One region of the Blastococcus sp. TML/C7B genome, then DNA from elsewhere that is predicted to be linked to it. Evidence: riboswitches for the same ligand, from Rfam matches in the RefSeq annotation. Region 1 holds a riboswitch; each other region holds the start of a gene.
The links. A riboswitch is a leader RNA that binds a small molecule or an ion and turns the genes downstream of it on or off. The one in region 1 is predicted to bind S-adenosylmethionine.
Positions count from the first base shown of each region.

Region 1 (7,032 bases):
CGGATCTTGTTCACGACCAGGGTCGCGAGGGCCTCGCCCTCGACGTCCTCGGCGATGATCGCCAGCGGCTTGCCCGACTGCATGACCTTCTCCAGCAGCGGGAGCAGGTCCTTGACGGTGCTGATCTTCGAGTTGACGACGAGCACGTACGGGTCGTCGAGGACGGCCTCCATGCGCTCGGTGTCGGTCACGAAGTAGGGCGAGATGTAGCCCTTGTCGAAGCGCATGCCCTCGGTGAGCTCGAGCTCGAGGCCGAAGGTGTTGCTCTCCTCGACGGTGATGACGCCTTCCTTGCCGACCTTGTCCATCGCCTCGGCGATGAGCTCGCCGATGGCCGGGTCAGCGGCGGAGATCGAGGCGGTGGCCGCGATCTGCTCCTTGGTCTCGACGTCCTTGGCGGTCGAGAGGAGGTACTCGCTGACCGACGCGACGGCGGCCTCGATGCCCTTCTTCAGGGCCATCGGGTTGGCGCCGGCGGCGACGTTGCGCAGACCCTCGCGCACGAGCGCCTGGGCCAGCACGGTGGCGGTGGTCGTGCCGTCACCCGCGACGTCGTCGGTCTTCTTGGCGACCTCCTTGACGAGCTCGGCCCCGATCTTCTCCCACGGGTCCTCGAGCTCGATCTCCTTGGCGATGCTCACACCATCGTTGGTGATGGTGGGCGCGCCCCACTTCTTCTCAAGAACGACGTTCCGGCCACGGGGGCCGAGGGTCACCTTGACGGCGTCGGCGAGGGTGTTCATGCCCCGCTCGAGGCCGCGGCGCGCCTCTTCGTTGAACGCGATCATCTTGGCCATGTGGTGATGTCCTCCGAGCATGGATCGCTGCACGGCCGGGTGGGTGCCCGCGACGGACGACACCGGGGGACGCGGACTCCCTTGCGTCCGCGCGCCAGTGCCTCACCGTTCCGACCTGATTGGCACTCGGGAGCCCCGAGTGCCAGAAACGAGTCTGGCACTCGACCCTGGCGAGTGCAAGGAGGGGTCCCCCGGAACGCCGGAGGCCCGGCCCCTCGCGGGGACCGGGCCTCCGGGTCGTGCCGGCGTTCTCAGGCGCTGCGCACCGCGTCGGCCTGCGGGCCCTTGGCCCCCTGGACGACCTCGAACTCGACGCGCTGGCCCTCGTCGAGGGACTTGTAGCCGTCCATCTGGATGGCCGAGTAGTGGACGAAGACGTCCTGGCCGCCGTCGACGGCGATGAAGCCGAAGCCCTTCTCGGCGTTGAACCACTTCACGGTGCCCTGTGCCACGTGTGCTCCCACGTTTCGTGCATGCGGTCGTCCCATCCTGATGAACGGACGAGGTCTCGCTCTTCCGCCCGCGAACACGAACATGGAGGTCGAACCGGGCGGAAAGGTACAGCAGAGTGACGTGGCACACACGCATTTCGGGCACGACTCGTTGCCGGATCCGGCGAACGGTGTCACCTGAACCGGTGACACCGTCCGCGGTCAGCCGATCAGACCGGCCTGGCGGGCCGACTTCAGCGAGGGCTCGACGGTGTGCGTCGGGCCGACGACCGGCTCCAGCGGGTCGAGGGTCTTGAGCCCCTCCCCGGTGTTGAGGACGACGGTCTCCTTCGCCGGGTCCAGCCGCCCGTTCCCCACCAGCTGCCGCAGCACGGCGACGGTGACGCCGCCCGCGGTCTCGGCGAAGACGCCGGTGGTGCGGGCGAGGTCGCGGATGCCCTGGACGATCTCGTCGTCGCCCACCCGGCCCACGGCGCCCCCGGTGCGGCGGATCGCGTCGAGCGCGTACGGGCCGTCGGCGGGGTTGCCGATGTTGAGCGACTTGGCGATCCCGGTCGGCTTGACCGGCTTCACGACGTCCCAGCCGTTGTCGAAGGCCGTGGCGATCGGGTCGCAGCCGGCCGACTGCGCGCCGAAGATCGTCCACTCGGTGGCCTCGACGATGCCGGCGGCGGTGAGCTCGCGGAAGGCCTTGTCCACCTTGGTGAGCAGCGAGCCCGAGGCCATCGGGATGACGACCTGCGCGGGGATCCGCCAGCCCAGCTGCTCGGCCAGCTCGTAGCCCATCGTCTTGGAGCCCTCGGCGTAGTAGGGCCGCACGTTCTGGTTGACGAAGGCGGTGTCCTCGAACTCGTCGGTCTCGGCGAGCTCGCTGGTCAGCCGGTTGACGTCGTCGTAGGAGCCGTCGACGGCGACCAGCGTCTGCCCGTACACCGCCGACTGCACGATCTTGCCCGGCTCCAGGTCGGAGGGGACGAACACGAACGAGGGCAGACCCATGCGCGCGGCGTGCGCGGCCACGGAGTTGGCCAGGTTGCCGGTCGAGGCGGCGGCGATCTTCGTGTAGCCCAGCCCCTTGGCCGCGGTGGCGGCGAGGCTGACCACGCGGTCCTTGAAGGAGTGCGTGGGGTTGGCCGAATCGTCCTTCACCCAGAGCCCGCCGGTGAGGCCCAGCTCCTCGGCCAGCCGGTCGGCGCGGACCAGCGGCGTCATCCCCGGGTCGAGCGAGACGCGGGAGGCCGGGTCCTGGCCGACCGGCAGCAGCGCGACGTAGCGCCAGATGTTCTGCGGCCCCGCCTCGATCTGCTCCCGGGTCACCGCCTTCATCAGCTCGGGGTCGTAGTCGACCTCCAGCGGCCCGAAGCACTCGGCGCAGGCGTGCTCGGCGATGAGACCGAAGGTGGCGCCGCAGTTGCGGCAGATCAGCCCGCGCGCGGGGCAGGGCGGCACCGGGCCACCGGCGTGCGAGTCGGCCTGGAGAGAACCGGGAGCGGTCAGAGTCATGCGACGACTACCTCCTCATCTTCCCCGCGTCGGGCCGTCGAGCCGCGCGGGACGGAATTGGCACCTCCCGCTGCAGACGTGCGCGCAGTCGGCGGTTGCCGGGGCTTCATCGGGCCGTGTCCCTCTGCCCCTCTGGATGAGTGAACGACCGAACTCTACCCACCGGGCGGCCGGTAGCGAGCGGCGGACAGGATGGGGCGCGTGGCAGCACGCATCGTCTACACCGATCTCGACGGCACGATGGTGGGGCCGCGGGGGTCGTTCTGGCACACCGCCGGCCGCGATCTGACCGCCGACCCGGCGACGGCGCTGCTGGAGCTGCACCGCGCCGGGATCCCGTTGGTGCTGGTCAGCGGCCGGACGCTGGACCAGGTGGTGGAGGCCGGCCGGATCTTCGCCGCCGACGGCGCGATCGCCGAGCTGGGCGCGACGGTCAGCTGGGACGGCGGCCGGGAGCGCCGGCAGCTCACCGGCGAGCTGCCCGCCGAGCACGAGGGGCGCACGCCCATGGAGGCCATGGCCGCGCTCGGCGTCGTCGAGGAGTTGATGGCAGCGCACCCCGGCCGGCTGGAGTGGCACGCGCCGTGGCACGCCACGCACGAGACCGACGCGCTGCTCCGCGGCCGGGTGGACGCCCGCGCCGTCGACACCTGGCTGGCCGAGCGCGGCCTGGGCTGGCTGACCCTCAACGACAACGGCGCGATCCAGCGGACGTCGCGGATGACGCTGGCCCCCGATCCCGCGCCGCCGCGGGTCTACCACCTCATGCCGCGCGGGATCTCCAAGGGCGCCGCCATCGCCTGGGACCTCGAGCGCCGCGGCATCGACCCGGCCGACGCGGTGGCGATCGGCGACAGCACCAGCGACCTGGACATGGCCGCCGCCGTCGGCCGGCTGTGGATCACCGCCAACGGCGCGGCGGTCGACGGGATGGCCGACCGGATCGCCGCCGTCCCGAACGCCGCGGTGACCGGGGCGCCCATGGGCGAGGGCTGGGCGCAGGCGGTGCGGGCGAGCCTCTGAGCGCGCGGGTCACCGGTCCAGCGGCCGCACGACCCGGCGGCACCGGCGGCAGGCCGCCGTCCCGTCGGGACGCAGCGGGCCGAAGCGGTGCCCGCGCCACCAGCAGACCAGGCGCGCACGCACCGTGCTGGGCGGGGTCACGCCGGGCAAGCTAGCTGGTCACGTCGCGGCGGGCGAAGGCGCGGAAGCCCAGCGCGGTGAACAGCGCCGCGTAGACCAGGGACTGCACGACGCCGCGGAACAGGTCGCCGTCCTGGACCGGGGTCTGCAGCAGGTCGACCCAGGCGAACTCGCCGGCGGTCGGGAACCAGTCGCGCAGCGAGCCCAGCTGCTCGACCTGGTCGAGGATGGCGAAGACGAACATGGTGAACACCGCGCCGCCGACGGCGGCCAGCGGCGCATCGGTGATCGTGGAGAACCAGAACGCCAGGGTGCCCACGACCAGCAGGTGGACGGCGAGGTAGCCGAGCATCCCGGCCCAGCCGCACGAACCCCTCCCCCTGCGCCAGCGTCACGCCGATCGGGGTCTCGACGGCGCCGAACCCGAAGGCGATCGAGCCGGCCACCACCGCGACGGCGGTGAGCGTCAGCAGCGCACCCACCGACAGCACCAGCGCGGCCAGCCACTTCTGCCGGAGCAGCCGCATCCGCGGCACCGGCGTCGCGAGCGTGTAGCGCAGCGCGCCCCACTGCGCCTCGCTGGCCACGGTGTCGCCGAAGAACAGCGCGAAGACGACGACGAGGAAGAAGCCGGTGGTCGCGAAGAGCACGAACAGGGTGAAGTTCAGCCCGCTGGCGGTGGCGACGTCGACCAGGTTGATCCGGTCGTTCCCGCGGGCGTTCTCGCTCGCCCCCAGCTGCAGCGCGGCGATGAGCAGCAGCGGCAGCGCGGCCATGAGCGCCAGCACGCCGAGCGTCCGGCGCCGGGCGAACTGGCGGCGCAGCTCGACGGTCAGCCGCAGCGTGCGCGAGGGCCGGTAGCCCTGGACCGCGCCGCTGGCCTGGACCCCCGGGGCAGAAATGGCCATTTCTGCCCTGTCGTCGGTGCTCATGACTCCCCCACCAGCGCCAGGAAGGCGTCCTCGAGCCGGCGCCGCGGCGTGAACTGGTCGACCGCGATGCCGGCCGCCACCAGCGCCTGCAGCGCCGCGGCGCGGCCGTGGCCGTCCAGGTCGGCCACGAGCCCGTCGTCGGTCCGCGCGGCGGTCACCCCGGGCAGGCCCTCCAGGACGGCGATCGCCCGGTCGGTGTCGGCCTCGGCCACCCCGACGAGCACCGCGCCGCCCACGCCGACGATCTCCTCGACCGTGCCCTGCGCGATCTTCCGGCCCTTCGCCATGACGACGACGTGGCTGCAGGTCTGCTCGATCTCGCTGAGCAGGTGGCTGGAGACGATGACCGTGCGCCCGGTCGCGGCGTAGGAGCGCAGCACCTCGCGCATCGCGTGGATCTGCGGCGGGTCAAGCCCGTTGGTCGGCTCGTCGAGCACCAGCAGGTCGGGGAGCCCGAGCATCGCCTGGGCGATCGCGACGCGCTGCCGCATGCCCTGGCTGTACCGGCGGACCGGCCGGTCGAGCGCGGCACCGAGGCCCGCGACCTCGATCGCCTCCTCCATGTGCGCATCCTCCGCCGGGCGGCCGGTCGCGGCCCAGTACAGCCGGAGGTTCTCCCGGCCGGACAGGTGCGGCAGCAGGCCGGTGCCCTCGACGAACGAGCCCAGCCGGGACAGCACCGGGGCGCCCGGGCCGGCGGCGTGACCGAAGACGCTGATCCGCCCCTCCGTCGGCCGGATGAGCCCCATCAGCATGCGCAGCGACGTCGTCTTGCCCGCGCCGTTCGGGCCGAGCAGGCCCAGCACCTGTCCCCGGCGGACCTCGAAGGAGAGGTCGCGGACGGCGACGAACCCGTCGCCGTAGGCCTTGGTCACGCCCTCGAAGCGCAGCGGCACGTCCTCGCCGCCCGGCTCCACCGCGTTGACCCGGCGGTCGCGGCGCCGCGCGAGCAGCACCGCGGCGCCCCACCCGAGCAGCCCGAGGGCGGCGAGCGCGCCGAGCAGCACCCACCAGCGGCCGGCGCCACCGGCCGCCTCGGTGCGCCCCTCGACCCGGGGCACGCTCACGCCGGCCGCGGGGTCGGCGAGCGCCACCGAGTGGACGGCGGGCTCGACGGGGACGGCGAATCCCTGGTCGGTGGAGGAGACGACCAGCCGCATCACGTGGCCGGCCTCGAACCGGTGCACGAACGCCGGCAGGGTCACCTCGACGCGGGTGGGGGCCGCCGGGTCCGCAGACAGGCCGGTGAGCCGCACCGGCGCGACCAACCGGGCCGGCAGCGTCGTCGACCCGTCGGGGCCGACGTCGTACAGCTTGGCGAAGAGGGTGGCCGAGCCGCCGGCCGACGACACGTCCAGCGCCACCGACGGAGCGCCGACCACCTCGACCGCGCTGTCCAGCGGTGCGGTCTCGAAGCGCGCGGACTGGCCGGGGATCTCCAGCGTCGAACCACCGAGCGCCGCGGTCAGCGCGCCCAGCCCCGGCACCGTGGTGAGCGCGGCGGGCGTGCCGCCGGCCGGGTTGGCGACGGGCTGGAGCGCGCCGCCGAGCGCGAACGAGGTCCGCCGCACCGGCTCGGCCCCGTCCAGCCCCGGGTAGGCGTCGGCGGTCACCGTGCGGCTGCTGCCCTGGACCCGGCCGACGGTGCCCGCCGTCCCGAGCCCGGTGGGGGCGGGGAACTCGAAGCCGGCCGTACCGCCGTCGCGGCCGCGCAGGTGGACGTCGAACCAGTCCGCGACCTGGGCCCGCAGCTCCCCGGCGAGGCGGTCCGACGCCGGGGCGTCGTGCCCGCCCGCGTACCAGACGACCTTCACCGGGGTGCCGTTCGCGGCGATGCCGCGGGCGTTGGCGTCGGCCTGGCCGAGCCCGAAGAGCGAGTCCTGGGTGCCCTGGACCAGCAGCGTGGGCGCGGTGATCCGGTCGAGCACGCCGGCCGGGCTGCCCCGGTCCAGCACGGCGGCCGCCTCGGGCGTGAGCACGCCGGTGGCGGCGGCGGACTCGTAGGCCGCGCACACCTCCGGGCGGAAGCGGCCGCAGGTCAGGGCCTGCGTGACGTCCTCGACGTCGACGTCGGCGGGCGCGGGACCGTCCCCGCCCGCTCCCCCGAGCAGGTCGAGCAGGCCGCCGGACGGCGCCGCCCCGAGCCCGAAGAAGAGCCCGGACCACAGCCGCTTGTAGACGCCGGACCCGTCGCCCTGGGGGGTG
Region 1 covers NZ_JAEOAA010000001.1:464,257-471,288, forward strand. Annotated here, with positions in the region: gene groL (chaperonin GroEL) at 1-797, opposite strand, end outside; gene JKP76_RS02315 (cold-shock protein) at 1,049-1,249, opposite strand; gene thrC (threonine synthase) at 1,451-2,752, opposite strand; SAM riboswitch class I at 2,765-2,895, opposite strand; gene JKP76_RS02325 (HAD family hydrolase) at 2,945-3,775, shown strand; gene JKP76_RS22025 (hypothetical protein) at 3,785-3,916, opposite strand; gene JKP76_RS20080 (hypothetical protein) at 3,927-4,247, opposite strand; partial or broken gene JKP76_RS20085 (ABC transporter permease subunit) at 4,381-4,827, opposite strand; gene JKP76_RS02335 (alpha/beta fold hydrolase) at 4,824-7,032, opposite strand, start outside.

Region 2 (7,032 bases), on a different contig from region 1:
AGGGCGGGAGGGGGCTCGGCCGCGGGGACGGCGGCGGCGAGGTCGCCCATGACGTCGGTGGTCTCGGCGACGACCTGGCGGCAGCGCGCACACCCGGCCAGGTGCGCGCCGAAGGTCTCCGCGTCCCCCGGCTCGAGCGCGTGCAGCGCCCAGCCGACCGCGAGCTCCTCGGAGTGCTCGCCGTGCCCGGGGCCGGTCGCGGCGGCGCTCACCGGGCGCTCCCGTCCGTCGGCGTGGCGGCCGCGCGGCCCTCGGTCGCCGGGCCGGCGCTGCGGCCGAGGTCGGTGCGCAGCTTGCGCATCCCGGCCAGCATGCGGGTCTTCACGGTGCCCAGCGGGACGCCGGTCAGGGCCGCGACCTCCCGCTGGGTGTAGCCGCCGTAGTAGGCCAGCCCCAGCGCCTCGCGCTGCGCGGCGGGCAGCTCGCCCAGCGCCGCGCGAACCTGCTGGGAGACCACCCGGTCGACGGCCTGCTCCTCGGCGTCGCGGGTGGCCGTCGGCGCGTCCAGTGCCATGTCGTCCTCCGCCCGGCGGCCGCGCCGCCGGTGCCCCTCCTCGCGGCGCACCGCGTCGACCGCCTTGTGGTGGACCATCGCCAGCAGCCAGGACGAGACGGCGGCCCGCTGCTCGTCGAAGGCGCCGGGGCTCCGCCACACCGACAGGAACACCTCCTGGACGACGTCCTCGGCGAGCCCGTCGTCGACCAGGATCCGGCGGGCCAGCGCGAACGCCTGCCGGCCGAACATCGCGTACAGCTCGTCGACGGCGTTCCGGTCGCCGGCCCGGATCCGGGCGAGCAGGGCGACGGCGGCGGCGTTCTCCGGCCTGCATGCCGGTTCGTCCACGCCCGCAACGGTAACCGGCCGCGGGGCGCGCACGGCGGCAGCACCGCGGTCGGCGGCCGGCCGCGTTCCGGTCAGCGGTCGCACGCGCTCCTCCTCCGGTCGGTGGCACGTCGTCGGGCAGCGTTCGTGCCCTGCGCCGGATCGGTTCACCCCCGGCCGTCTCTTCCCGCGCGGCGGCGCCGACGCACCGCGCAGGAGCCGGACCGGGCCCGGGGACCGGACGTCCGGAAGACTGGGCGGGTGCATGCCGAGAACCTGTTGCTGCTGGTCCTCGGCGCGGTCGCCGTCATCGTCGCGGTCCACTGGGTGGCCGCGCGCACCGGGCTCCCCGAGGCGGCGCTGCTCACCCTGTGCGGGATCGGCTACGCGGTGCTGCCCGGGCCGAACATCGTGCTCGACCCCGACCTCGTGCTGCTGCTGGTGCTGCCGCCGCTGCTCTACAGCGCCGCGCTGGACGCCTCGCTCACCGCGATCCGGCGCAACCTGCGCACGGTCGTCAGCCTCTCGGTGCTGCTCGTGCTGGCCACGGCGCTGCTGATCGGCGTCGGGTTCGCCCTGTTCGTCGCCGGCGCCACGCTCGCGGCGGGCATCGCGCTGGGCGCCGCGGTCGCCCCGCCCGACCCGGTGGCCGCGCTGGCCGTCGGCGCGCAAGGTCGGCCTGCCGCCCCGCCTGGTGACCCTCATCCAGGGCGAGGGTCTGCTCAACGACGCGACCGCGCTGACCATCCTGGGCGTCGCGATCGCCGCCGCCCAGGGCGACGGCTTCTCCGCGCCGGGCGCCGTCGGGCAGTTCCTCGTCGCGGCGGTCGGCGGTGTCGCGATGGGCCTGGCGGTCGCCGTCGCCATCCGGCCGCTGCGCCGGCTGCGCACCGATCCGCTGTCGTCGAACGCGATCTCGCTGGCCACCCCGTTCGTCGCCTACCTGCTCGGCGAGGCGGTAGACGTCTCCGGCGTGCTGGCGGTCGTCATCGCCGGGCTGGTCATCGGGCACAACAACCCGAGCTGGGCCTCGGGCGCCAGCCGGCTGCAGACCAACGCGGTCTGGCGGCTGGTCGACTTCCTGCTCGAGGGCATCGTCTTCCTGCTCATCGGCCAGCAGCTGCCCAGCATCATCGACGGGCTGGGCGCCTACGAGGCCTCCACCATCTGGACCGCCTCGCTGATCACCGTCGGGGTGGTGCTGCTGCTGCGCCCGCTGTGGCTGTGGCTCACCGAGCACATGCCCCAGTCGCTGCACATGCGGCTCAGCGAGGACGTCGACGACGACCCCGGTGCGCACGCGCACGGCCGGCTCACCGGGCGGGAGATCGTCGCGCTGAGCTGGGCCGGCACCCGCGGCGTCATCAGCCTGGCCGCGATCTTCTCGCTGCCCCGGTTCACCGAGTCCGGCGCGCCGTTCCCCGACCGAGACCTGCTGCTGTTCTGCGCGCTGCTGGCGGTCCTCGTGACCCTGGTGGGCCAGGGGCTCACCTTCGCGCCGATGGTGCGGCTGCTGGGGATCCGGGCCGACCAGGCCGACGAGGCGCGGCTGCGCAACGAGGCGCGCGCAGCGTCGGTGGAGGCGGGCCTGGCCCGGCTCACCGAGCTGGAGGTGGCCCGCCACGACCACGTCGACGACGAGGCGATCGCCGCCATCCGCGTGCAAGCTGTCCACCCGTCTGGCGCGCTACCGGCAGCGGCTGGACCTGCTGCAGACGGCCGAGGCCGGCGCGATCCCGATGTCGCCGCAGTACGAGGCGGCGCTGCGGGTGCGCCGCTCGGTGCTCGACGCGCAGCGCGCCGCGCTGCTGGACTGGCGGGACACCGGCCGGCTGCCCGACGAGAGCCTGCGCATCCTCGAGCGCGAGCTGGACCACGAGGAGCGGCTGCTCCCGGCCCGCCCGGAGCGCTGAGTCCGGTCCTCAGCCCGCGGCGACGTGGGTGCCGAAGGTCCGCGCGTGGTAGGTCAGCGGCGCGCCGGTCCCGGGATCGGCGCGCCGCACCTGCCCCAGCACGATGACGTGGTCGCCGCCGGGCACCAGGCTGGTCACGGTGCACCCCAGCCAGCCGCCGGCGCTGCGCAGCCGCGGAGCGCCGGCGTCGAGCTCCCACGGCACGCCGGCGAACTTGTCCTCGCCCTTGCGCGCGAACGCGTGCGCCAGGGCCCGACTCCCCGACCGCCAGCACCGACAGGCCCAAGGGGCTGCCGACGGCGAGCCGCCGCAGCAGGTCCGAGCGCTCGTCGAGCGCCACCATGACCATGGGCGGGGCCAGCGAGAGCGAGGCGAAGGCGCTCACGGTCGTGCCGTGCGGCACTCCCCCGGTCAGCGTGGAGACGACGGCGACCGGGGTGGCCACGCCGGCCATGACCGCGCGGAAGTCGTCGGCCAGGGCGACCGCAGGGGCGCTCACGCCGCACCCGCGACCGGGAGGGCGGCGGCCGGCTCGGTGACCGCGGACCACAGGGTGCGGGCGAGCGCGTCGTTCTGCCGGAAGAAGGGCGCGTTGGTGCGCGGCCGGGCGAAGGCGGCGACCTGCGCCCCCGCCGTCCAGAAGCCGACGGCGAACAGCCGAGGCCGCACCCCGCCGGTCGCCGTCCGGACGCGCAGCGACGGGTCGACGTCCAGCCGGCCGGTGCGCCGGTGCCCCGCCGGCGCGGCCGGGTCGGCCAGCACGCGCTCGGCGGCCGCACCGCGGGCCAGCAGGGCGGTGACCAGCGCGTCGGGGGTGGCGCTCACGTCGGGTTCGGGGATGCGGGCCTCCACCAGGGCGCGGGCCTCGACCGCACCGGGCGCGCTGGGCGAGACGGCCCGGAAGACGCCGGCCCGCTCGTCGAGCACCACCTCGACGTCGGCGCCGAGGAACCGGAGCACGCCGGCCTCGGACAGCGCCAGCAGCTCCTCGAGCCGGGGACCCGGCGGGCCGCTGGCCAGGTAGCTGAACAGGTTCATCCACCACCCGGAGAGGTCCTCGCACTCCGAGCGGGGGGTGAGCCGGCGCCCGGTGACCAGCGCGGCGAGGGTGCCGTGGCACTGCAGCAGCGCGAGGAAGACCGCCGAGTCGGCGCTGTGCCGGGGGTCGGCGGCGCGGTCCAGGCTCTGCCGCACGTGCCCGCGGACCCACTCCTGGAGCTCGTGGGAGTCGTCGAAGCGCACCCCCGCCAGCGGCCGGTCCAGCGCGGCGAGGTCGAACCGGTCGGCCGGATCGGGCACCGCCTCGGCGGCCAGCCGGGCCAGCTCCGCAGGGCCGGCCGCGACGTACCGTTCGGCGAACTCCGCCCAGGGCAGCGCGGTGCGTTCGGGGAAGGCGCGGAACAGCTCGGTGTAGTGCGCCCAGCCCAGCTCGCGGGTGATCAGCGGGGCGAGGTCGGCCCGCAGGTCCAGCTGCCGCGCCGGCCCGAAGGCGGCGTCCACGGCGGCCGGGGTGAAGAAGCGCAGCGGCACCGGCGGGCCGGCCCACGGGTAGCCGAGCTTCGGCCGGTAGGGCACCCCGCGGCGCGAGCCGACGTGCAGCACCGGCTCGCGACCGCTGGGCAGGTAGCGCAGCCGCCCCTCGCCGGTGCGCTCGAAGGCGCCCCCGCGGCCGCTGGTGAGCAGCACCACGAGGTCGACGAACGCCAGCCCCGCGCCGCGCACGAGCACGTCCTCCCCCGGCGCCAGCACCGACAGGTCGACGTCGGCGGTGTAGGCGGTGGGCAGGTAGGTGAGGCCGGCGGCCGCCGCCCGCGCGGCGGTGCGCCGCTCGGCGGGGGTCGGTGCGGCGTCCAGGTGGCCCTGCGCGAGCAGGACGGCGTCCACGTCGAGCACGACCCCGTCGGCGAGGTGCACCGTCGCGCCGTCGGGGCGGTCGTCGACGTCCACCGCGCGGGTGCGGTGCACCAGGACGTCGGCCCACGGCGCGGCGTCGGCGACCACCCGGTCCAGCGCCCAGGCGAGGTAGGCGCTGACCAGCGGCCGGGACGGGAAGGACGCCGGCCCCAGCCGCCGCGCCTCGCGACCGACGGCGGAGTCGGCGGGCAGCCCTCGGCCGACGTCCTGCACCCACTGCCAGAGGGTGCTGCCGTCGGTCACCGGTCCCTCGACGACGACGGACCGGTCGGGCAGCACGGTGACGTCGCCGACCAGCGAGTTCGCCCACAGCAGGTCGGGCTGCGCGGCGCGCCAGACCCGGCCACCACCGGCGGGGTGCGGATCGACGAGGTGCACGGTCAGCCGGGCGCCGCCGGAGAGGGCGGGGGCGTTGGCGACCAGGCGCTCGAGCACGCCGATCGCCGTCGGGCCGGCGCCGACGACGCACAAGGACGGGCCGGGCAGGAAGCGGGAGTGCGGGGCGGGTGCGGACATGCGGGGTCGTCTCCAGTACCGGTGCGGACGCGCGAGGACGGGGTGGTCAGCGCGTCGGACAGAGGGCACTGCAGGTGCGCAGGAGGTCGACGTGCCGGCGGGAGCGCAGCGGGGTCGCGACCACGGGCCGGCCTCCTCCCTGGCGCACGGACGTCTGCTCCCGGGCGGGGCGACTGGACTATGTCTACCAAACCGATCGGGTTTGACGGTCATCCGTTCCGTGCCCTACAGTCCCGGCTCAGGTCCTGAGCGCCAGCACCAAGCCCCGGCTCGCTGGCCGGCAACCCTCCGCTGTGACGGGGTGCCCCGGGTGACGACCAGGCGGGCACGTCCGTGCCCGCAAGCCAGCCGGCCCCTGCACGGGGTCGAGAGCGAGGAGCCACGACGTGGGACAGGTGAGCGCGCGCACCCGGCGCATCCCGTCGCTCGACCTCGTCGGCCGCCCTGCGGTCGACCTGCTGCGCACCAGCAGCGCGCTCTGTCGCTGACCCGTTCCTGACCGGTCCACCGGTCCCCGCGGCCCGGCCGCTCCCCCTCCCCTGCGCTGCTCCACCGCGCCGTCGTCCCGGCGGCACCGGTGGCCTGCCCGCGCGTCCCCGCCCAGGAGTTCCCGCATGCCCAGCTCCCCTCCCCCGCGTCCCCGGACCGCCCGGTGACCGCCGCTCCGCGGCTCGAGGCAGTTCGCGTCCACCCGGACGACGCGCTGGCCCGCCCGCTGTTCGCCGAGCTCGCCGTCGAGTACGACACCCGCTACCGCGGGCTGTTCGGCGACACCAGCGCCGAGTTCGCCCGCCACCCCGCCGAGGAGTTCCTGCCGCCGCACGGCGAGCTGGTGCTGCTCCTCGAGGACGGCGTCCCCGTCGCCGGCGGTGCGTTCCGCCGCCACCGCGACCCCGGGACGGCGGAGGTCAAGCGGATGTGGACGGCGTCGGCCCACCGCCGGCGCGGCCTGGCCCGCCGGATCCTCGCCGAGCTCGAGCAGCGGGCCGCCGCGCGCGGCTACACCCGCCTATACCTCACCACCGGCCCGCTGCAGCCCGAGGCGAGGGCGCTCTACCTCGCCGCCGGCTGGACCCCGCTGTTCGACCCGGCCGCCCCGCGCCCGACCGAGCTCGAGGCGATGCGCGGGCTGCCGCCGGCCGACCTCCTCTACGCCTTCGAGACCTCCCTGGGAGGGACCCCGTGACCACACTCGACGAGCGCCCGCCCGCGGCGACCGCCGTCCCGCCGCCGACCGGCACGCCCTACGACGAGCTGCGCGTCGTCCCCGCCCGCCACCCCGGCCGCTGGGTCGCCACCGCCGGCGTCGCCGTCCTGCTCGCCATGGCGGTCAACAGCCTGGTGACCAACCCGCGGTGGGAGTGGGACGTCGTCGGCGCCTACCTCACCGAGGAGTCGATCGTCCGCGGCGTCTGGACCACCGTCCAGCTCACCCTGATCACCGCGGTGCTGGGCTTCGCGCTCGGCACGGTGCTGGCGCTCATGCGGCTGAGCAGGTCGCCGCTGCTGCAGGCGGTGAGCTGGGGCTACACGTGGGTGTTCCGCTCCGTGCCGCTGATCCTGCAGTTGCTGCTCTGGTACAACCTCGCCTACCTGTACCAGCGGCTGGAGTTCGGCATCCCGTTCGGGCCGGCGTTCGCCGGGGTCGAGACGCTCTCGCTGATCGACAAGTTCGGCGCCGCGGTGCTGGGCCTCGGCCTGCACCAGGCCGCCTACTCGGCGGAGATCGTCCGGGCCGGGATCCTCTCGGTCGACCAGGGCCAGCTCGAGGCCGCCGCGTCGCTGGGCATCCCGCGGCGGCGGCAGAGCACCCGCATCGTGCTGCCCCAGGCGATGCGCTCGATCGTGCCGACGGCGGTGAACGAG
Region 2 covers NZ_JAEOAA010000002.1:106,950-113,981, reverse strand. Annotated here, with positions in the region: gene JKP76_RS13550 (anti-sigma factor domain-containing protein) at 1-212, opposite strand, end outside; gene JKP76_RS13545 (sigma-70 family RNA polymerase sigma factor) at 209-844, opposite strand; partial or broken gene JKP76_RS22570 (cation:proton antiporter) at 947-1,426, shown strand; partial or broken gene JKP76_RS23515 (cation:proton antiporter) at 1,518-2,273, shown strand; gene JKP76_RS22565 (flavin reductase family protein) at 2,746-2,940, opposite strand; partial or broken gene JKP76_RS22560 (flavin reductase) at 3,059-3,190, opposite strand; gene JKP76_RS13530 (FAD/NAD(P)-binding domain-containing protein) at 3,232-5,166, opposite strand; SAM riboswitch class IV at 5,408-5,516, shown strand; gene JKP76_RS24100 (putative leader peptide) at 5,553-5,654, shown strand; gene JKP76_RS13525 (GNAT family N-acetyltransferase) at 5,819-6,352, shown strand; gene JKP76_RS13520 (amino acid ABC transporter permease) at 6,349-7,032, shown strand, end outside.
Region 2: another riboswitch for S-adenosylmethionine. It lies ahead of JKP76_RS24100 (putative leader peptide); the one in region 1 lies ahead of thrC (threonine synthase).

Region 3 (7,032 bases), 750 kb from region 1:
ACGACCGCGGCGAGGTGCAGATCAACCGGGGCTTCCGCGTCGAGTTCAACTCCGCGCTCGGCCCGTACAAGGGCGGCCTGCGCTTCCACCCCTCGGTGAACCTGGGCATCGTCAAGTTCCTGGGCTTCGAGCAGGTGTTCAAGAACGCGCTCACCGGCATGCCGATCGGCGGCGGCAAGGGCGGCTCCGACTTCGACCCCAAGGGCCGGTCGGACGCCGAGGTGATGCGGTTCTGCCAGTCGTTCATGACCGAGCTCTACCGGCACCTGGGCGAGTACACCGACGTGCCGGCGGGCGACATCGGCGTCGGCGCCCGCGAGATCGGCTACCTGTTCGGGCAGTACAAGCGGATCACCAACCGCTACGAGTCCGGCGTGATCACCGGCAAGGGCCTGGGCTGGGGCGGTGCGCTGGTGCGCACCGAGGCCACCGGCTACGGCGCGGCGTTCTTCGCCGACGCGATGATGCGCGCCCGCGGGGAGTCCTTCGACGGCCGCCGCGTGGTGATCAGCGGCTCGGGCAACGTCGCCGTCTACGGCATCGAGAAGGTCCACCAGCTCGGCGGCACGGTCATCGCCTGCTCGGACTCCGGCGGGTACGTCGTCGACGAGAAGGGCATCGACCTCGAGGTGCTCAAGCAGGTCAAGGAGGTCGAGCGGGCCCGCATCAGCGAGTACGCCGACCGGGTCGACAGCGCGCACTACGTCGCCCAGGGCAGCATCTGGGACGTCCCCTGCGAGGTGGCGATGCCCAGCGCCACGCAGAACGAGCTCGACGGGAAGGCCGCCCGCACGCTGGCGCGCAACGGCTGCCAGTACGTCGTGGAGGGCGCCAACATGCCCACCACCCCGGATGCGGTCTCGCTGTTCCGCGCCGCGGGCATCGGCTTCGCCCCGGGCAAGGCGGCCAACGCCGGCGGGGTGGCCACCTCCGCGCTGGAGATGCAGCAGAACGCCTCGCGGGACCGCTGGACCTTCGAGCACAGCGAGCAGCGGCTCGAGGAGATCATGCGCGGCATCCACGCGCGCTGCCACGAGACCGCCGAGGAGTACGGCGCGCCCGGCGACCTGGTGCTCGGCGCCAACGTGGCCGGCTTCCTCCAGGTGGCCGAGGCGGTGCACGCGCACGGCCTGATCTAGGTTCGCCGGGTGGAGAACTTCATCGGCGCCCTGGACTTCGGCTCGCCCGCCATCGACGACGAGGCGTTCGTCGCCCCGACGGCGGTGGTGGTGGGCGCGGTGACGATGGGCCCGCGGTCGAGCATCTGGTACGGCGCGGTCGCCCGGGCCGACGCCGAGGTCATCGAGATCGGCGCCGACTCGAACATCCAGGACGGCTGCACCCTGCACTCCGACCCCGGGTTCCCCCTCGTCGTGGGCGACCGGGTGTCGGTGGGCCACCGGGTGGTGCTGCACGGCGCCCGCATCGACGACGACGTCCTCGTGGGCATGGGCAGCGTGATCATGAACGGCGCGCACATCGGTTCGGGCTCGATCGTCGCCGCCGGCGCCGTCGTCACCCAGGGCAAGGTCTTCCCGCCGCGCTCGCTCATCGCCGGCGTCCCCGCGAAGGTCATGCGCGAGGCGACCGACGACGACCAGCTGCACATCGCCTACAACGCGAAGGCCTACAGCGAGCGGCTCGACGGCGCCCGCCGGGTGCGGCGCCTCGAGCGCTGACCCGACGCCGAGACCTGCGAACTCGTGGTCATCGGCCGCCGATCGCCACGAGTTCGCATGACTCGGCGCAGCTGCCGGCGTCGGCCGCTGGGCTGATCAGCCGGCCAGCAGCTCGCCCAGGAGGGCGCCGACGGCCTCGACCTCCACGAGGAAGCCGTCGTGCCCGTAGGGGGACGGGATCAGCCGCAGCGGGACGCCGAGGGCATCGGCCACCCGCTGCTGCAGGGCCGGCGGGTACAGCCGGTCGGTGTCGATCCCGGCGACGACGGTGCGCGCGGTGACCCGGGACAGCGCCGCCTCGACGCCGCCGCGGCCGCGGCCGACGTCCCAGGAGTTCATCGCCTCGGTGAGCACCACGTAGCTGCCGGCGTCGAACCGGCCGACCAGCTTGTCGGCGTGGTGGTCGAGGTAGGAGCCGACGGCGTAGCGGCCGTCCTCCTGCACCCGCGTGCCGAAGCGGGCGTCCAGCTCGAGCGCGCTGCGGTAGGTGAGGTGCGCGATCCGCCGGGCGATGCCCAGCCCGTCGACCGGCGGCTCGGCGGCGTCGTAGTCCCCGCCGCGCCACCGCGGATCGGTGCGCACCGCCGCCTGCTGCGTGGTCTGCGTGCCGATCTGGTCGCCGGTTGGCCGCCGCCCCCGAGGCGAGGAAGAACAACCCGCCCACGCGCTCGGGCAGGGCGACGGCCCACTCCAGGGCGCGCATGCCGCCCATCGAGCCGCCGACGACGCACGTCCAGCGGCCCACGCCGAGCGCGTCGGCCAGCGCCACCTCGACCTGCACCTGGTCGGCGACGGTCACCTCGGGGAAGCGCGAGCCCCAGCGGGCGCCGTCCGGTGCGAGCGAGCCCGGTCCCGTCGTCCCCTGGCAGCCGCCGAGGACGTTGGCGCAGACGACGAACCACCGGTCGGTGTCCAGCGGGCGGCCGGGGCCGACCAGCCCCTCCCACCAGCCCCCGGTCGGGTGCCCCGGCCCGGCGGGGCCGACGACGTGGCTGTCGCCGGTGAGCGCGTGCTCGATCAGGACCGCGTTGCCGCCGTCGGGCGCGAGGGTCCCCCACGTCTCGTAGGCGACCCGCACGGCCGAGAGCTCACCGCCGCGCTCCAAGACGACGGCGGGCAGGTCGAGGAAGAGCCGGTTCCCGACCGGATCCCCCTCGACCCACCCGCCCATGCTACGTCCGGACCCGTCAGGCCGACTTCGCGGCCCGGAACCCGGCCTCGAGGTCGGCGAGGATGTCCTCGATGCCCTCCAGGCCCACGGCCAGGCGCACCAGGCCGGGGGTGACGCCCGTGGTCAGCTGCTCCTCCGGGGTCAGCTGCGAGTGGGTGGTCGACGCCGGGTGGATGACCAGCGAGCGCACGTCACCGATGTTCGCGACGTGGCTGTGCAGCTCGAGGGCCTCGACGAACTTCTGGCCCGCCTCCTTGCCGCCGTGCAGCTCGAAGGTGAGGACGGCGCCCGCGCCCTTGGGCGCGTACTTCTGCTGCGCGGCGTGCCACTGGTTGGTGGGCAGGCCCGCGTAGTTGACCCGGTCGACGGCGTCGTGCGCCTCGAGGAACTCGGCCACCTTCTGCCCGTTCGACACGTGCCGCTCCATGCGCAGCGACAGCGTCTCGATGCCCTGCACCACCAGGAAGGCGTTGAACGGGGAGATGGCCGGGCCCAGGTCGCGCAGCAGCTGCACGCGCGCCTTGAGGGCGTAGGCCGGCGCACCCAGGTCGGCGTAGACGACGCCGTGGTAAGTCGGGTCGGCCGTGGTGAACATGGGGTGCTTGCCGCCGCGCCAGTCGAAGGTGCCGCCGTCGACGATGAGGCCGGCGATCGCGGTGCCGTGGCCGCCGAGGTACTTCGTGGCCGAGTGGACGACGATGTCGGCGCCGAACTCGAACGGGCGGATCAGGTACGGGGTGGCGATCGTGTTGTCGACGATCAGCGGCACGCCGTTGCGGTGCGCGACGCCGGCCACGGCCTCGATGTCGAGGATGTCGCCCTTCGGGTTGCCGATCGTCTCGGCGTAGAAGGCGCGGGTGTTCTCCCGGACCAGGGCCTGCCAGGCCTCCGGGTCGTCGGGGTCCTCGACGAAGGAGACCGTGATGCCGAGCTTGGGCAGCGAGTGGTGCAGCAGGTTGTACGTGCCGCCGTACAGCGAGGCGGAGGCGACGACGTGGTCGCCGGCCTCGGCCAGGTTGAGGATGGCGAGGGTCTCCGCGGCCTGGCCGGAGGAGACCGCGAGCGCGGCGACGCCGCCCTCGAGCGAGGCGACGCGCTGCTCCAGCGCGTCCTGCGTCGGGTTCATGATCCGCGTGTAGATGTTGCCCATCTCGGCCAGCGCGAACAGGTCCGCGGCGTGCTGGCTGTCGCGGAACTGGTAGCTCGTGGTCGCGTAGATCGGCAGCGCGCGGGCGCCGGTCGTCGGGTCGGGGCTGGCTCCGGCGTGGATCTGCCGGGTCTCGAAGCTCCAGTTCTGCGGGTCGCTCATGTGCGCCGTCTCCTCTCGCTCAGGAGATCCCGCGGCGCACGGGAGCTCCGTCCTTGCCCCCGCGGCGGGCGCCGCGCGAGCCGGCTCTTCCCCTGGAGCACCTCAGACGGAGTAGGAGGTTGCCGGGCAGTCAGCCAGGTGCTTCGCACTGCCTCTCGTGAGCCGACGTGATCTTAGGCATCCCGTTGTCCCACGTGAAACACCGGCCCCACGCCCGCCCCGCGCCGGTGACGCCAGGATCAGGTGACCTGATCGTGCTGCGTCCTCCCTCAGCGCAGACCGTGAGGGAGGACGCCCGATGATCAGGTCACCTGATCGTCGACGGGTGGCTGCAGGGGCTCAGAGCACCTTGGAGAGGAACGAGCGGGTGCGCTCGTGCTGCGGGTCGGTGAGCACCTGCCGCGGGTCGCCGGCCTCGACGACGACGCCGTCGTCCATGAAGACCAGGCTGTCGCCGACCTCGCGGGCGAAGCCCATCTCGTGCGTGACCACGACCATCGTCATGCCGTCCTCGGCCAGGCCGCGCATGACGTCGAGGACCTCGCCGACCAGCTCGGGGTCCAGCGCCGACGTGGGCTCGTCGAACAGCATCAGCTTGGGCTGCATCGCCAGCGCGCGGGCGATCGCGACCCGCTGCTGCTGGCCGCCGGAGAGCTGGTTCGGGTAGTTGTGCACCCGGTCGCCGAGCCCGACGCGCTCCAGCAGGGCGGCGCCGCGCTCGCGGGCCTCGGCCCGGCCCACGCCCTTCACCTGCACCGGCGCCTCGGTCACGTTCTCCAGCGCGGTCTTGTGCGGGAACAGGTTGAAGCGCTGGAAGACCATGCCGATGTCGCGGCGCTGGGCGGCCACCTCGGAGTCGCGCAGCTCGTGCAGCCGGCCGCCCTTCTCGCGGTAGCCGACCAGGTGGCCGTCCACCCACAGCCGGCCGGCGTCGATCCGCTCCAGGTGGTTGATGCAGCGCAGGAACGTCGACTTGCCCGACCCGGACGGGCCGACGACGCACATGACCTCGCGCGGGGCGACCTCGAGGTCGATGCCCTTGAGCACCTCGACGTGCCCGAAGCGCTTGTGCACCTGTTCTGCGCGCACCATCGGTGGAGCTGCGGGCGACGGGCTGCTCACGGCGCTGCTCAATGCGTGCTCCCGATCTCGGTGGCCCGGCGGGCGGCCCGCTGCTGCCGCGTCTCGCGCACCCCGAAGCCGCGGCTGAACCGCTTCTCGAGGAAGTACTGGCCGATCATCAGCAGGCTGGCCAGCGCCAGGTACCAGAGGATCGAGGCCACGGCCATCGGGATGACCTGGAAGGTCCGGCTGCCGATGGCGCGCAGCTGGAAGTTGAGCTCGTTGGTCACCGGCACCGCGATGAGCAGCGAGGTGTCCTTGAGCATCGCGATCGTCTCGTTGCCCATCGGCGGGATGATCACCCGCATCGCCTGGGGGAGCACGATCCGACGCATCGTCTGGGCGCGGCTCATGCCCAGGGCGGCGGCGGCCTCGGTCTGCCCGGGGTCGACCGACTGGATGCCGGCGCGGACGATCTCGGCCGCGTAGGCGCCCTCGGAGAGCGCCAGGCCCAGCAGCCCGGCGATGAAACCCCGGAAGATGTCGTTGCCGTCCAGGCTCAGGAAGCGCCAGTCCCCCTCGAAGCCGAACAGGTCCATGATCTGCTGGTCGAAGGGGATGCCGATGTCGTACGTCGAGTACAGCGCCCCGAGGCTGGCCGAGAAGAACAGCAGGACGATGCGCGGGATGGCGCGGAAGAACCAGATGTAGACCCAGGCCGCCCCCGACACGACCGGGTTGGCCGACAGCCGCATGACCGCCAGCACGATGCCCAGCGCGATGCCGATGACCATGGCCAGCACGGTCATGATCAGCGTCGTCCGCGCGCCCCGGAGGACGGCGTCGCTGAACATGTTCTCGACCATGAAGTCCCACTGGAACACCTCGTTGGTGACCAGCATGTTGACGAACATGGCGGCGAGCACCGCGATGACGGCGGTGGCGATCCAGCGGCCGGGGTGCCGCACCGGCACCGCCCGGATGGCCTCGGGCGGTGCCGGTGTCGTGCTCGTGTCGGGCATCGGTCGGGGGAGGGGGATCAGCCGGCCGGGTTGACGGCCGGGGTGTCGATGGCGCCGGCCTCGACGCCCCACTTCTCCAGGATCTCGGCGTAGGTGCCGTCCTCGATCAGCGCGGCGAGCGCGTCGGCCAGGACCTGGGCGAACTCGGTCTGGGCCTTCGGCACGACGTAGCCGTAGGGGGCGGAGTCGTAGATGTCGCCGAGCAGCTCGAGCTTGCCGTTGGTCTGCTGGACGGCGTAGGCCATGACGGGGGAGTCGGCCAGGCTGGCGTCGACGCGACCGGAGACGAGCGCCGCGGTGGCCTCGTCCTGGCCCTCGAACTGCTGGATGTCGATCGCGTCCTTGCCGGCGGCCTCGCAGTCGGCGGAGCGGGCGGTGATGTCGTCGACCTGGACGGTGCCGCGCTGCACGGCGACGGACGCCCCGCAGGCGTCGTCGGCGTCGACGCCCTCCGGGTTGCCCTCCTGCACGGCCCACTGGGTGCCGGCGGAGAAGTAGCTGACCATCGTGGCCTCGGCCAGGCGGTCGGGGTTGATCGTGAACGAGGAGACGCCCGTCTCGTACCGGCCCGAGCCGACGCCGGCGATGATCGAGTCGAACGAGGCCGACTCGAACTCCGCCTCCAGGCCGAGCTTCTGGGCGACGGCGGAGAACAGGTCGACGTCGAAGCCGACGATCGTCTCGCCGTCCTCGTCGATGAACTCGCTCGGCGCGTAGCTGGTGTCGCTGCCGACGGTGATCGTCCCGTCCTCGCTGATCTCGGCCGGGACGCGCGAAGCCAGGTCGTCG
Region 3 covers NZ_JAEOAA010000001.1:1,215,229-1,222,260, forward strand. Annotated here, with positions in the region: gene gdhA (NADP-specific glutamate dehydrogenase) at 1-1,139, shown strand, start outside; gene JKP76_RS05870 (gamma carbonic anhydrase family protein) at 1,149-1,679, shown strand; gene JKP76_RS20450 (alpha/beta fold hydrolase) at 1,776-2,261, opposite strand; partial or broken gene JKP76_RS20455 (alpha/beta fold hydrolase) at 2,359-2,850, opposite strand; gene JKP76_RS05880 (bifunctional o-acetylhomoserine/o-acetylserine sulfhydrylase) at 2,867-4,159, opposite strand; SAM riboswitch class IV at 4,204-4,322, opposite strand; gene JKP76_RS05885 (amino acid ABC transporter ATP-binding protein) at 4,499-5,251, opposite strand; gene JKP76_RS05890 (amino acid ABC transporter permease) at 5,290-6,243, opposite strand; gene JKP76_RS05895 (ABC transporter substrate-binding protein) at 6,261-7,032, opposite strand, start outside.
Region 3: another riboswitch for S-adenosylmethionine. It lies ahead of JKP76_RS05880 (bifunctional o-acetylhomoserine/o-acetylserine sulfhydrylase); the one in region 1 lies ahead of thrC (threonine synthase).